4 regions of the Streptomyces sp. NPDC053560 genome follow, and region 2 is predicted to be linked to each of the others. Evidence: riboswitches for the same ligand, from Rfam matches in the RefSeq annotation. Region 2 holds a riboswitch; each other region holds the start of a gene.

Region 1 (3,341 bases), on a different contig from region 2:
GGTTCGGCGGCGAGCGCGTCCACGTCGGTGAAGTTGGACATCAGGGGCACGGCCGCGACGGCGACCCGCAGGATGTCGTCGCCGTGCGGCGCCGCGACCGTGCTCTCGCGCACCGCGCCGCGGAGCGACACCCGCAGGCCGTCCTCCTCGTCGATGCCGAGCCCGTGCCGGAAGGGCAGCACGCCCAGCGCCGGCCGGCCGCTCAGCTTCCTGAGCATGTCCAGCCCCGGCTCCAGCAGCGTCACGTCGCCGCGGAACTTGTTCACCACGTACCCCGCGAGGTGTGCCTGATCGGCCTCGGAGAGCAGCGCGGTGGTACCGAAGAAGGACGCGAAGACGCCGCCCCGGTCGATGTCGCCGACGACGACCACGGGGAGGCCCGCGGCGCGCGCGAGGCCCATGTTCACGATGTCGGTCCGGCGCAGGTTGATCTCCGCCGGGCTGCCCGCGCCCTCGCAGATCACCGCGTCGTGCGTACGGCGCAGCTCGGTCAGGCAGTCGGTGACCGTGCCGAGCAGCTTCTCCTGCCGCCCCTGGTGGTACCCCCGCGCGCTCAGCTCGCCCACCGGCTTGCCCAGCAGCACGACCTGGCTGCTGCGGTCGCTGCCGGGCTTGAGCAGCACCGGGTTCATCAGCGCGGTCGGCTCGACCCGGGCCGCCGCGGCCTGCATGGCCTGCGCCCGCCCGATCTCCGCGCCCTCGCGCGTCACATACGAATTGAGCGACATGTTCTGGGCCTTGAAGGGCGCCACCTTGACGCCCTTGCGCGCCAGCCAGCGGCAGATGCCCGCCGTCACCACGCTCTTGCCCGCGTCCGACGTCGTCCCCGCGACCAGCAGTCCGCCGCCGAGCCTTTCCCGCGCTCCGCTCACCGCGGCCTCCTCGTCCTTCGTGCCGCGCGCACCGCGCCCACGGCGATCCGCGCCCCGACCGTCGTCGCCAGCGCCAGCGCGCTCACCCGGCGCGAGAGGCGCACCGCACGCGCGATGTCGGCCCCCTCGACCGCGCGGGCACCGCCGTTGAGCACCGGGCGGTGCTCGACCCGCCCCGCGTACGCCAGCGTGCCGCCCAGCCGTACGCCCAGCGCCCCGGCGAACGACGCCTCCACCGGGCCCGCGTTGGGGCTCGGGTGCCGCTTGCCGTCGGCCCGCCAGGCGCGCCACGCGCCGCGCGGGTCGGGCCCGGCGGCGGTGGCCAGCAGGGCGGTCAGCCGTGCTCCCGGCCAGCCCGCCACGTCGTCCAGCCGGGCAGAGGCCCAGCCGTACCGGCGGTAGCGGTCGGACTTGTGCCCCACCATCGCGTCCAGCGTGTTCACCGCGCGGAAGGCGACCAGGCCCGGCACGCCGCCGACGGCGCCCCAGACCAGCGCGCCCACGACCGCGTCGGAGGTGTTCTCGGCGACGGACTCCACGACGGCGCGGGCCATCTGCGGCCCGTCCAGCGACTGCGGGTCGCGGCCGCACAGGTGCGGCAGCCGCTCGCGTGCCACGTCGAGGTCGCCGGCCTCCAGCGCGCCGCCGATGGCGCGCGCTTCGCGGCCCAGCGTCGTACCGCCCAGCACGGCCCAGGTGGCGGCGGCGGTCAGCGCGATGCGGGCGGGGGCGCAGCGGCGTACGGAGCGGGAGAGCAGGGCGGCGCCCAGGGCAGCTCCACCGGCGCACAGCGCGGTGTGCGCCGCGCCGTATCCGCGGTGGTCGCGCCACAGCCCGCGCTCCACGGCGGCCGCTGCCCGCCCGAAGGCGGCCACCGGGTGACCGCGGCGGGGATCGCCCACGGCCAGGTCGCCGAGAAAGCCCAGAGCCGCGCCGCACGCATAGGTGGCGTGTCCGGCACGCATCGTCGGATCAGCCCGCCGTCGTGCCTCGGCGGAACGGCCGGCCGCGGTCGCGTGCCGGGCGTACGGCGGAGGGCAGGGGTCTCGGCTCGGAGCCCGGCATGGCGTGTGTCCTCACTCAGGGTCCGCGCCCTGGCTCGACGTGACCGGCGACGAGAGTCTCCTGGCTCCCGGATCGACGCTTCCCCCGGCCTTCCAGCCCGTGCCTGTGGCGGGCCGTGGCTTCTCCTGGAGGAGCGCTCCCCGGTGACAGTGGCGGGACCGCGCCGGATTCTCACCGGACTTCCTCATCTGTCGCCGAATGGCACCGGGCAGTCCACCACGTGCCGCGAATGCCGTCAACTCACCCTTGACCTGCGACGCAGGCGTATGGCAGACCATGTGGCCGACACCACAGGACGGGGACACGCAAAGGCGCCCGGCGGCCGCGGAGTACGCGGCGCCGGGCGCCTTGGGCGCGGTGCGGGGTCAGCCGGCGACGATCAGGAAGATGCCGTAGCCGACGGCCGCGAGGCAGAGCGCGAAGCAGGCGTACCCGCCGGCGCGGGCGACGGCCGAGGAGCCGCCGGCGGCGACCGCGGTGGCGCCCGCCTCGCCCTCCTGCGCGGTCTTGCGGGACGTCCCCACGATGCCCAGGGTGAACAGGCCCACCATGCCGACGGTCACCACGAGCGTGGTGCCGAAGACCTGGCCGAGTGCAGCCCAGTCGATGTTCATGGCGTCGTTTCCTTAACGCGAGCGGCCGCGGTCAGCGGACGGCTGTGGTGGCGGGGGAGCGCTTGGCGGACTGCGCCGGGATGCCGTCGATGGTGCCGGCTCCGGCCGTGGTCGCGCCCGCGGGCGGCGGGGAGACCGTCTGGAGCGCGGTGGTGACGACACCGGCCGGCTCGATGGGCTCCACGTCGTTGACGTTGCTGTGGTCCACCGGCTTGCGCCGCGAGGCGGCCCAGATGGCACCGCAGATCGCGAGGCCCAGCACGGCGACGGTGGTGACGCCCCAGGTGCCCTGGCCCGCCAGGAAGGCGGCGCCCGCGGCGACCAGGCCGGCGGCCGGCAGGGTCAGACCCCAGGCGATCACCATGCGGCCCGCGGTCGACCAGCGCACGACGCCGCCCTTCTTGCCCAGGCCCGAGCCCATGACCGAGCCGGAGCAGACCTGGGTGGTGGAGAGCGCGAAGCCGAGGTGCGAGGAGGCCAGGATCGTGACGGCGGCGCCGGTCTGGGCGGCGAAGCCCTGCGGCGGCTGGATGTCGGTGATGCCCTTGCCCATCGTGCGGATGATCCGCCAGCCGCCCAGGTACGTGCCGAGGGCGATGGCGAGGCCGGCCGAGGCGATGACCCACATCGGCGGGTCGGCCTGCGGGGCGAGCGCGCCGCCGGTGATCAGCGCGAGGGTGATGACGCCCATCGTCTTCTGGGCGTCGTTGGTGCCGTGGGCGAGGGAGACCAGGGCGGCCGAGGCGATCTGCCCGGCGCGGTAGCCCTTGGCGGTGTCCTGCTCGGCGCG
Region 2 (3,341 bases):
CGGAAGAAGACGTCCTGCAGACCCATCAGGCCCAGGCCCACCGGGCGCCAGCGCGAGTTGGACGCACCGGCCTGCTCGGTCGGGTAGAAGTTGATGTCCACGACCCGGTCGAGGAAGGTCACCGCCGTACGGACCGTGGTGTCGAGCTTCGCCCAGTCCATCTCGCCGTCGGCGCCCAGGTGCGCCGCCAGGTTCACGGACCCGAGGTTGCACACGGCCGTCTCGCCGTCGTCCGTGACCTCCAGGATCTCCGTGCACAGGTTCGAGGAGTGCACGACCCGGCCCGGCTCCGCCGTCTGGTTCGCGGTCCGGTTCGCGGCGTCCTTGAAGGTCATCCAGCCATTGCCGGTCTGCGCCAGCGTGCGCATCATCCGGGCGTACAGCGTGCGGGCCGGCACCGCCTTGACGGCCTTCCCCTCGGCCTCCGCCTTCCGGTACGCGGCATCGAACTCGGCGCCGTACAGATCCACCAGCTCCGGCGCGTCCACCGGCGAGAACAGCGACCAGTCCGCGTCGGCCTCCACCCGGCGCATGAACTCGTCCGGGATCCAGTGCGCGATGTTCAGATTGTGCGTACGCCGCGCCTCCTCACCCGTGTTGTCCCGCAGCTCCAGGAACTCCTCGATGTCCGCGTGCCAGGTCTCCAGGTACACACAGGCCGCGCCCTTGCGGCGGCCGCCCTGGTTCACGGCCGCGACCGAGGCGTCCAGCGTGCGCAGGAACGGCACGATGCCATTGGAGTGCCCGTTGGTGCCGCGGATCAGCGAACCGCGGGCGCGCACGCGGGAGTACGACAGACCGATGCCGCCCGCGTGCTTCGAGAGGCGCGCGACCTGGTGGTACCGGTCGTAGATCGAGTCCAGCTCGTCCAGCGGCGAGTCCAGCAGATAGCAGGAGGACATCTGCGGGTGACGGGTGCCGGAGTTGAAGAGCGTGGGGGAGGAGGGCAGGTAGGAGAGCGTGCTGGTCAGCGCGTACAGCTCGGCGACGTCAGCGAGCGCCCGCTCGGAGTGGTCCTCGGCCAGGCCGCACGCCACCCGCAGCAGGAAGTGCTGCGGCGTCTCGACGACCTTGCGGGTGAGCGGGTGCCGCAGCAGGTAGCGGGAGTACACCGTGCGCAGGCCGAAGTAGCCGAAACGGTCGTCGGCGCCGTCCGCGAGCGCCCGGTCGACCAGCGCGTCCAGCGCGGCGGCGTGCGCGGTGACGAACTCGGCCGTGGAGTCGGCGATCAGCCCCTCGCGGTGACCGGTGGCGACCGAAGCGGCGAAGCCCGTCGCGCCCTGGCTCGCGGCCTCCTCGGCGATCGCGGCCGTCAGCAGCCGCGCGGCCAGCTTGGAGTACTGCGGCTCGTCGCCGATCAGCCCCGCCGCGGCCTCCATCGCCAGCTCCCGCAGCTCCGCCTCGTCCGAACCGGCGTGCCGGCCGCGCAGCGCGGCAGCCGCGACCTTGCCCGGGTCGGTGGCCGGCAGGTCGGCGGTGAGGCCGGTCAGGGTGCGCAGCAGGGCCGTACCGGGAGCGTCATCGGGCCGCTCGGCCACTGTCCGAGGGGCCTGCGCCTCCTGTGCCGCTTGCGCCTCTTGTGCTGACTCCGCTGGCGCGATGGTCACCTTGTGCTCTCCTCCACTCGGCCGGTGCCGGGGAGGGGTGACGGAGGCGTACGGGCAGCCGCGCCGGACCATGCCGGGCACGCGGGCACACCACGCAGCGTCCACCGGCCCAACCCGCGGAGCCCGGACGTCTCGACGCCCGTGCCGGGACGGCTGCGGGCGTACCGTCGGCAGGTCATCGGACTCGCGAGCGGGCGGTAAATACCCACTCGGCACACCGTTGCGGGACAGTTCCGGATTCGCACCGGATTCCCCTGCGGCGACAGCGAGGACGAGCATACATCTTGTGCCGCCTCTCGCGACCATCCCTATATCTTGTGTCGCTGTACTGCTGTGCGTACAGCGGTACGCACGGATGGTCACGGGCCGCCGGCGGCGCGGGCAGGCGGCGGCGCGGCCGCGCGGCGCTTGCGGAGGCTCGGCCCGCGGACGTCAGGTCCGGCGTGTCAGCTGTCGGGGCGTCAGGTCCCGGTGCGGGCTCTCGGGATTCAGATCCCGGGTTTCAGATCCCGGGCGTACGTCAGCAGGGTGTCGAGGCCCGGCACCGGCGACCAGTCGCGCTCCGGCGTCCGGGTGAACCCCAGCCGCCCGTAGAGACGGTGGGCGCCGTGCATCGCACGCTGCGTGGACAGCACCAGCCGACCGCAGCCCGGAGTCTCCCGCGCCCGGTCCAGACACGCCCGTACCAGCGCCTCGCCCGCACCCCGGCCGCGCGCCTCCTTCGCCACCGCCAGCATCCGGAACTCCGCCTCGCCCGGCCCCGCGATGTCCGCCCACGGCCCGCCCGCCGGCACGAACGTCACCCCGCCCAGCACCTCACCCTCCGCCACGGCCACCAGCACCTCCGCCTCGGCCGCCCGGCGCGCCACGTCCCGCAGCACGGGCAGGTACGCGTCGTCCGCCCCGAAGTCGAGCAGCCCGCCCCCGAGATACGCCCGGGCCGTGATCTCACCCAGCCGCGCGTGCTCCGCCGCCCGTATCCCCCTGATCACGAAGTCCATGGCCGTCAGTGTGCACCAGGGGTACGACAACGGGCCGCCGGTTCTCACCGGCGGCCCGTCGGCCTCACGCATGCGGGCGGATCAGTGCGCGGCCCCCGCCGTGGCCGGCGGCAGATCCACCTGGACGCCCTTGTCGCCGGCGTCCGCCGTGTAGTCCTCCGGCGAGGTCTCGTCGACCCCGGCCGGCGCCTTCGCGGCCCGCAGTACGACCGTCAGCACGACCGTGACCAGGACGTTCAGCACGAACGCGGTCAAGCCGATGTAGCCGATCTCGCCGATGCCGGGGATCTCCGCGTTCGAGCCGCCGAAGTGCTTCTGCGTCGGGCTGGCCACGCCGTACGCCGCGACCGTGCCGTACACCATGCCGACCGCCCAGCCGGCGAGCAGCGCCCAGCGGTGGAACCAGCGGGTGAACAGGCCGCCCACCAGCGCCGGCATGGTCTGCAGGATCCAGATGCCGCCCAGCAGCTGGAAGTTGATCGCCACCGTCTTGTCCATCGTCAGGACGAACGCCAGCGCGCCGACCTTCACCAGCAGCGACACCAGCTTGGCGACCTTGTGCTCCTGCGCTGGCGTGGCGCCGGGCTTGAGGAAGTCCTTGTAGATGTTGCGGGTGAAGAGGTTCGCCGCGGCGATCGACATGATCGCCGCGGGCACCAGCGCACCGATGCCGATGGCGGCGAACGCCACGCCCGTGAACCAGTCGGGGAACATGTTCTCGAACAGCTGCGGA
Region 3 (3,341 bases), on a different contig from region 2:
TGGTCGGACCTGCCCTCCGTTCGGTCCGGCCGTGTATGGGCGCTGGACGGCCCCTCGTACTTCAATCGACCGGGGCCTCGAGTGGTGCGCGGCGCCGGGATCCTGGGGCAGCTACTGCACGGGGCGGCTTGCGGATCCCCCTGACACATGCAGAAGCACGTCGGCTCTCCGCCAGTACTACTGACGTAGACCACTGAGGTAGCGCCTCCGTCGACGTCCGTGCAGGCACCGGCTCCACCCGTCAGTTCACCAGACAGCAGTCTCCGCATTTTCCACCGCCGGGGGCCCGGTAGTACAGGCAGCAACTGCGGCGACGAAACGTCAGGTCCGGGCCGGTGATGTGGCCGGTACCACGAAGCCGTCCTGTAGCCAGCAGATCCATGGTGAGATGAGTGAGTGGAGCTCGCAGGTCAGGCTGAGTCCGAAGCAGCATGGACGCGGACCCGAGGAGCGCCGACGCCATGTTGCCGTCCAGCAATCGCGGCGAGATCTTGACAGCGAGTTGGTTTTCCAACGCCTCCATGCGTTGGTTGACCTCGGCGTACATCTGCTGCGATACGGACGGCAGTCCTGTTGTGTACCGGCCGACCGGGTCTGCCAGATGGAGAGCCGGGCCGCCCTCGGACCACTGCAGCGAGCTCAGATCGAGAACAATTCCGTGCAGGAGCGTGCAGGCCAGCACGGGGGACCACAAGCGGGCCGCGAGCCCCAAGTGGGCGATGGAGACGCCGATCCGCGCCTCGTCCGTGGCATATCGCTCGTTCACCGTCTCAGCCAGTGCGGCGAACACCGCCGGGCTGAGTTGTCCGCTCTCGTGCGGCCCGGCGTGACGGTCCATCGTTGTGGACAGGACGAAGAAGCCGCCCAGGGCGGCGACGTCGTGGAGCGCCGAGGCCACGTCCTTGGCGCGTGCCTCCCCCGCCCTTTCACTCATGTCGGATCCTTCCGCAGTCGCGGCAGTTCGGCGAGCCGGTCCATCGGGATCAGGTTGCTTTCACGCGACGTGGTGGGGTGAAGGTGTAGAGGTCAAGAATCTCCGGGCGTGGCGCGACGCCCGGGCCACCGGAGCTCACCCATGCGGCTACGTCCTCAGTGGCGTCGCCATCGTTGACCAGACCCAGCCATACCGGTCGAGCGCCGGCCGCGCGGCCGACCGCGGACGGCTGCACCACGATGACATTCGCCTGATCGCAGACGTCGAGACACTCGGAGATCCGTACCGGCGCCACGGCGCGTAGCCGCGCGGTCTGCGCCGCGTGGTCGCCGCTCACCTTGACGGTGCCGCAGCAGCAGTCGCGGCACACGACCACCCGGCAGGGAACCGAGTTTTCGGCTCCCCTGTTGTCGTCCTGCACCACGTCGGCCGGCGTTTCTGGCATGCCGCGTCCTTCCTCTCACCGGGGAGATCCGCCCCGGGGTCCATCGAGGAGGCGACAGCGTGAGTCTCCTGGCTCCCGGGTTACTGCTCGTCCCGCCTTCCCACCCGCGCGGGGCGGTGGCTCATCGGGATCCGCTCGCCGATCACAGTGGCGGTACCGCACCGGATTCACACCGGTTTCCTCGAACCGCCGTCGCCTTTGTCATCCGACATCATGCCATTAGCAATCTTCGGGACCTCGGGCGCTATCGCGTCGGCTCGGTCAGCCCGCGGCGGACGATCGCACCGCGCCCTGCCCACCCACTGCGGAAGGCACCGCGTGCACCATTTGCAGCAGTCCGACCCGCGCCCCGTGGATACGATTCAGGCCGAACCTGTCGATGGCACCCAGCATGAGCTTCTGGCAGTGGTTCGTCCGGGCCATCGGCTTGTCCATCAAGTGCTGGTCGTCATTGATTGCTGCCAGCCATGTCTTCCGGGCGTCGTGGACGAGTCAGCTCGGCCAGGAGCTCCGCCCGTCGTGGGCAACCGCGGCTGCCCACGAAGTCAGGGGCAGCAATGCCCGGGTCAGTCCTCGGCGCGCTGGGTCACGCAATGCCCGTGTCAGTCTTCGGCGCGCTGGGTCACTGGTGCGTCGGTGCGGTCACCGGGGAACTCGTACCAGCGACGCTGCAGGCAGACGAACTGCACGTCGGCGCAGACCAGCCGCATGAACCCGGCGATGGTTTCGGTCAGCCGCTGCTGTGCTCCGGGGTGGGAGAGCCGACCGTCCTCGGTGAAGCCCTCGTGCGCACGAGGCAGGCTGAACATGTCGGGGTAGACCCGCGTCCCCAGGTGCTCCAGCGGGACACGTAGCGCCCACAGGCCGCGGTTGCCACCGATCATCGACGGCGAGGACGACAGCAACAGCGCGTGCTTGGTCTTGAAGGGCTGCGGTCGAACGCGTGACACCCAGTCGATGGCGTTCTTCAACAGTCCCGGAACGGAGGCGTTGTACTCGGGAGACGAGATCACGAACGCATCGCAACGTTTGATCCGCTCGGCCAGGGCCAGGGCGCCGGCCGGTAGCCCTTCCGCGTCTTCCACATCGCCGTCGTACAACGGCATGTCGAAATCCCGCATGCCGGCCAGATCGGCCTCGGCACCACTCTCGGCGACCAGGTGCGATGCCAGAGCGGCCAGCCGCGCGTTGGTGGAGTGGGCACGCAGGGCCGCGCCGAACACCAGGACGCGAACAGCAGCCGGTTCCACCTCTGCAGCCATAGCGGCCCCATTCCTTCCTCCGGGCAGCCGTACCAGCGGCCAGTCTTCCGCAGCCCGGCCCGCCGCACCAGACGGCGGAACGGCTGCCGCCGCACACGTAACGCTGTTCGGGTGACGTCATGACGGCATGGTGTCGTGGCGTCGTGGCGACATCATCATGCGATCCCCCCCCGAGGCCCCACGGTGCGCCGGCGGCTGAGCAGCCCCCACACAGGCGATGCACCATCCGGTCAGCAGTACGGCGGCCAGGCCGAGCACGTCGTCCCGAGGCGACTCGCACCCACAGCCGTCGCTCTCCTGTTCGCCTCCCCGGCTGAGGACTTTTCGCGGACTCTCACCGAAACCACCACCGGATCGCGACGAAATGAGCATTCCCTGGAATACGTACGCTCCCCTTCCTCTGTGTCATCGCTGCGGGAGACCTCCTGCGGGAGGCCTCCTGCGGGCGCCGTAAAACGGCGACAAGTCGCTGAATCACATCTGTCCCTGCTTCATCAGCAGTGGCAAGCTTCTCGCCCAGACAGCTCTTACGGCAGGGCAGGGGGAACGAGTGAGAGACGAACGATTAGAGCCGGAAGGCATCACCGAGGTGGCCGCATTCATGACGGGGCTGCGTCGGCTGCGCGCGCTGTCCGGGCTGACCTTCCGGGAACTGGCACGCCGGGCCGAAGCAGAGGGGCGCACCCTGCCCGCCAGCACA
Region 4 (3,341 bases), on a different contig from region 2:
TCAGCTCGCCGGGCCGCACGAAGGCATGGCTGCCCAGGCTGTCGCGGTGCTCGATCTCCCCGCTGAACAGCCAGCTCACCGTCTGGAGCCCGGTGTGCGGATGCGGGGCGACATGCATGCCGCCGGACTCGGTGACGTCGTCGGGGCCGTAGTGGTCGGCGAAGCACCAGGCGCCGATCGTCGTCCGGGTCCGCTGCGGCAGCGTGCGGCGTACGGTCATCGACCGGGGCCCGCCCAGCGGGACGTCACGCGGGGCGAGGATCTCAACGTTGCTCATCAGGCGTCGCCTCCCTGCGACTGGCTGGCTCCGCCGCCCGGTTCTTCGAGGGGCTCGACCTGCACGACGCGGATGCCGCGGTCGGTGAAGGGGGTGACCTGGTCGCGGAGCGCAGTGCGGTGGGTGACCAGGGTCCAGCCGGGCGGCAGCGCCGCCCAGGCGTGGAAGGGAGCGCGGCCCAGCTTCTCCGTGTGGGCCAGTACGTAGACGTGCGCCGCCCGGCGGGCCATCAGCTCCTTGAGGCGGGTCTGGCGCTGGTCGGCCTCGCAGATCCCGCCGTCGGCCGTGACGCCGTCGGCGGAGAGGAAGACCCGGTCGAAGGTCATCCGCTCCAGCGCCGCCTCGGTCAGCGGGCCCACGAACGCCTGGCTGAGCGGGCGGAGCGTACCGCCCAGGCACTCCACGTGGACGGACTCGACGTCGGCCGGTTCGTGCAGCGCCGTCAGGCCGGTCGTCGCCACGGTGAGGTCCTTCGCAGCACGCAGTTCATGCGCCAGCGCACCCACCGTCGACCCGGCGTCGAGCAGCACTGTCTCGCCCTGCTGGACCTGTGCCGCCGCCCACCGCGCGATCGCCCGCTTCTGCGCGTACGCCTCGCCGGTGCGCTGCCGGAGCGAGGCCTCGGGGTGGGCGGTGAGCGCCATCGCGCCGCCGTAGGTCCGGGCGAGGCGGCCGTCGGCGGTCAGCCGGGCCAGGTCGCGGCGGAGGGTGGAGGCGGTCACGCCGCAGCGCTGCGACAGTTCCTCGACGCTGGCCAGGCCCGTGGTGTTGGCGAGCTGCAGGATCTCCTCCCGCCGGGCCCGGGATGCGGTGGGCGGCATCTGGTGTCCTTACCGGTTCGTCGGTTCAGCGGGCGGTGGCCATCTCGGCGGCCTGCCGCAGCGCCTCGATCATGCTACCGGCCTCGGTCCTGCCGGTACCGGCGATGTCGAAGGCGGTGCCGAGGATCGCGGCGGCCTTCCGCAGCCGCGCGGCGTCGCCGATCACCACGGGACGGCACCGGCCGAGCGTGCCGGGGTCCAGCACCGCGGGGACGATGACCTCGGGTCCGATGCCGGCGCCGTCGCCCATGGTGAGGCCGATGAGGGAAGGGGCTGCCGCGCGTTCACTGGATGACTCCTTGGCTTGACGCACGGGGGCCCGCCGGCCCGGCCGGGGCCGGAAGCGCGGGGCGGGCCGCGGGCGGTGGGGGCGTACCACGCTCATCACCACACCGGCGTACCGCGGCGTTTCCGTACAAGTCCGTGGATGACCGTGGCGCTGGTCGTCAGCGGCGTCGCCATCCTGTGCGTCGGCGTCTACGGAGTCCTGGAGACGGTGGGCGTGGTCACGGCCGGTTGAGCAGCACGGCCGCGCTTGCCAGCACCGACGGCCTGGCACTACTGTCGCCACGCCTTGGTAACGGGAAATCCGGTGTGATGCCGGTGCGGCCCTCGCCACTGTGATCGGGAAGTCCGGCTCCGGCCCTCGCGGGCAGCCACTGGGTCCTTGCGACCCGGGAAGGCGGAGCACGGGCGGTGGTACCCGTGAGCCAGGAGACCGGCCTCGGCACGTCAACCATCCACGAGGTGCTGGAGAGGGTCTGCTGAGCCATGCACATTGCCGAGGGTTTTCTGCCACCGGCGCACGCGGTCGCCTGGGGCGTCGCATCGGCGCCGTTCGTCGTCCACGGAGTCCGGTCACTCACCCGTGAGGTCAGGGAGCACCCCGAGTCCACCCTGCTCCTCGGCGCTTCGGGCGCCTTCACTTTCGTCCTGTCCGCGCTGAAACTGCCGTCGGTGACCGGGAGTTGCTCGCACCCCACCGGTACCGGCCTCGGCGCCATCCTGTTCCGCCCGCCGATCATGGCGGTGCTCGGCACCATCACGCTGCTCTTCCAGGCGTTGCTGCTGGCGCACGGCGGCCTGACCACGCTCGGCGCCAACGCCTTCTCGATGGCGATCGTCGGACCGTGGGCGGGGTACGGCGTCTACCGGCTGCTGCGCCGGTACGGCGTGCCGCTGATGGTCACGGTGTTCTTCGGCGCGTTCGTCGCCGACCTGTCCACCTACTGCGTCACCAGCGTGCAGCTGGCGCTGGCCTTCCCCGACCCGGGCAGCGGCTTCCTGGGCGCGCTGGGCAAGTTCGGCTCCATCTTCGCTGTGACGCAGATCCCGCTCGCCATCAGCGAGGGGCTCCTGACCGTCCTGGTGATGCGGCTCCTGGTGCAGTCCAGCAAGGGGGAGCTGACCCGGCTGGGCGTGCTCCTGAGCGGCGGGCGGAAGCAGTCCGCCGCGACCGCGGAGGCGGCCCGGTGAAGCGCCACACGAAGATCAACGCACTGCTGCTGCTCGCGGTGGTCGCACTCGCCGTCCTGCCGCTGGCCCTCGGCCTCGGCGACCACAAGAAGGAGCCGTTCGCGGGCTCCGACGCCGAGGCGGAGACCGCGATCACCAAGATCGAGCCGGACTACGAGCCGTGGTTCTCGCCACTCTACGAACCGCCCTCCGGGGAGATCGAGTCGGCGCTGTTCGCCCTCCAGGCCGCCCTCGGCGCCGGTGTGCTCGCGTACTACTTCGGGCTGCGCCGCGGCCGCCGGCAGGGCGAGGAGCGGGCGCAGGCACGTCAGGACGACGGGCACACGCCGGACAGCGCCGGGACATCGTCCGCCGAAGGGGCCTGAGCCCCGTGCTGCCGATCGACGCGGCGGCGCACAGCAGTCGCTGGCGCCGCCGCCACCCCGTGGACAAGGCCGTGCTCGGGCTGGGACTCACCGTCCTGGCGATCTCCCTGCCGCCCTGGCCGGGCGCCGCGCTCGTCCTGCTGACGGCGCTCGCGGTACTGCTCGGCCCGGCGGGCGTGCCCGGCCGCCGGCTGTGGCGCGCGTACCGGGTACCGCTGGGCTTCTGCGTCACCGGCGCGCTGCCGCTGCTCGTCCAGGTCGGCGGCGCGCACGGCTTCGTGTCGCCGGCCGAGGGCGGCGCGGTCCGGGCCGGTGAACTGCTGCTGCGTACCTCGGCCGCCTCCCTCGGCGTGCTGCTGTTCGCCTTCACCACCCCGATGTCCGACCTGCTGCCGCGGCTGG

The links. A riboswitch is a leader RNA that binds a small molecule or an ion and turns the genes downstream of it on or off. The one in region 2 is predicted to bind cobalamin.
Region 1: another riboswitch for cobalamin. It lies ahead of ACIGQF_RS10095 (cobalamin biosynthesis protein); the one in region 2 lies ahead of ACIGQF_RS32295 (ribonucleoside-diphosphate reductase subunit alpha).
Region 3: another riboswitch for cobalamin. It lies ahead of ACIGQF_RS32095 ((2Fe-2S) ferredoxin domain-containing protein); the one in region 2 lies ahead of ACIGQF_RS32295 (ribonucleoside-diphosphate reductase subunit alpha).
Region 4: another riboswitch for cobalamin. It lies ahead of ACIGQF_RS22635 (energy-coupling factor ABC transporter permease); the one in region 2 lies ahead of ACIGQF_RS32295 (ribonucleoside-diphosphate reductase subunit alpha).

What each region holds. Positions count from the first base shown of each region.
Region 1 covers NZ_JBITXI010000004.1:58,424-61,764, reverse strand. The annotation lists gene ACIGQF_RS10100 (cobyric acid synthase) at 1-872, opposite strand, end outside; gene ACIGQF_RS10095 (cobalamin biosynthesis protein) at 869-1,837, opposite strand; cobalamin riboswitch at 1,991-2,125, opposite strand; gene ACIGQF_RS10090 (hypothetical protein) at 2,303-2,551, opposite strand; gene ACIGQF_RS10085 (anion permease) at 2,583-3,341, opposite strand, start outside.
Region 2 covers NZ_JBITXI010000016.1:1,706-5,046, reverse strand. The annotation lists gene ACIGQF_RS32295 (ribonucleoside-diphosphate reductase subunit alpha) at 1-1,607, opposite strand, end outside; cobalamin riboswitch at 1,759-1,916, opposite strand; gene ACIGQF_RS32290 (GNAT family N-acetyltransferase) at 2,096-2,608, opposite strand; gene mctP (monocarboxylate uptake permease MctP) at 2,690-3,341, opposite strand, start outside.
Region 3 covers NZ_JBITXI010000015.1:159,881-163,221, forward strand. The annotation lists gene ACIGQF_RS32090 ((2Fe-2S)-binding protein) at 242-934, opposite strand; gene ACIGQF_RS32095 ((2Fe-2S) ferredoxin domain-containing protein) at 984-1,379, opposite strand; cobalamin riboswitch at 1,420-1,608, opposite strand; gene ACIGQF_RS32100 (hypothetical protein) at 1,641-1,814, opposite strand; gene ACIGQF_RS32105 (NADPH-dependent FMN reductase) at 1,982-2,641, opposite strand; gene ACIGQF_RS32110 (helix-turn-helix domain-containing protein) at 3,243-3,341, shown strand, end outside.
Region 4 covers NZ_JBITXI010000009.1:149,136-152,476, forward strand. The annotation lists gene ACIGQF_RS22620 (pirin family protein) at 1-277, opposite strand, end outside; gene ACIGQF_RS22625 (DeoR/GlpR family DNA-binding transcription regulator) at 277-1,098, opposite strand; gene ACIGQF_RS22630 (hypothetical protein) at 1,124-1,348, opposite strand; cobalamin riboswitch at 1,635-1,840, shown strand; gene ACIGQF_RS22635 (energy-coupling factor ABC transporter permease) at 1,870-2,574, shown strand; gene ACIGQF_RS22640 (energy-coupling factor ABC transporter substrate-binding protein) at 2,571-2,939, shown strand; gene cbiQ (cobalt ECF transporter T component CbiQ) at 2,945-3,341, shown strand, end outside.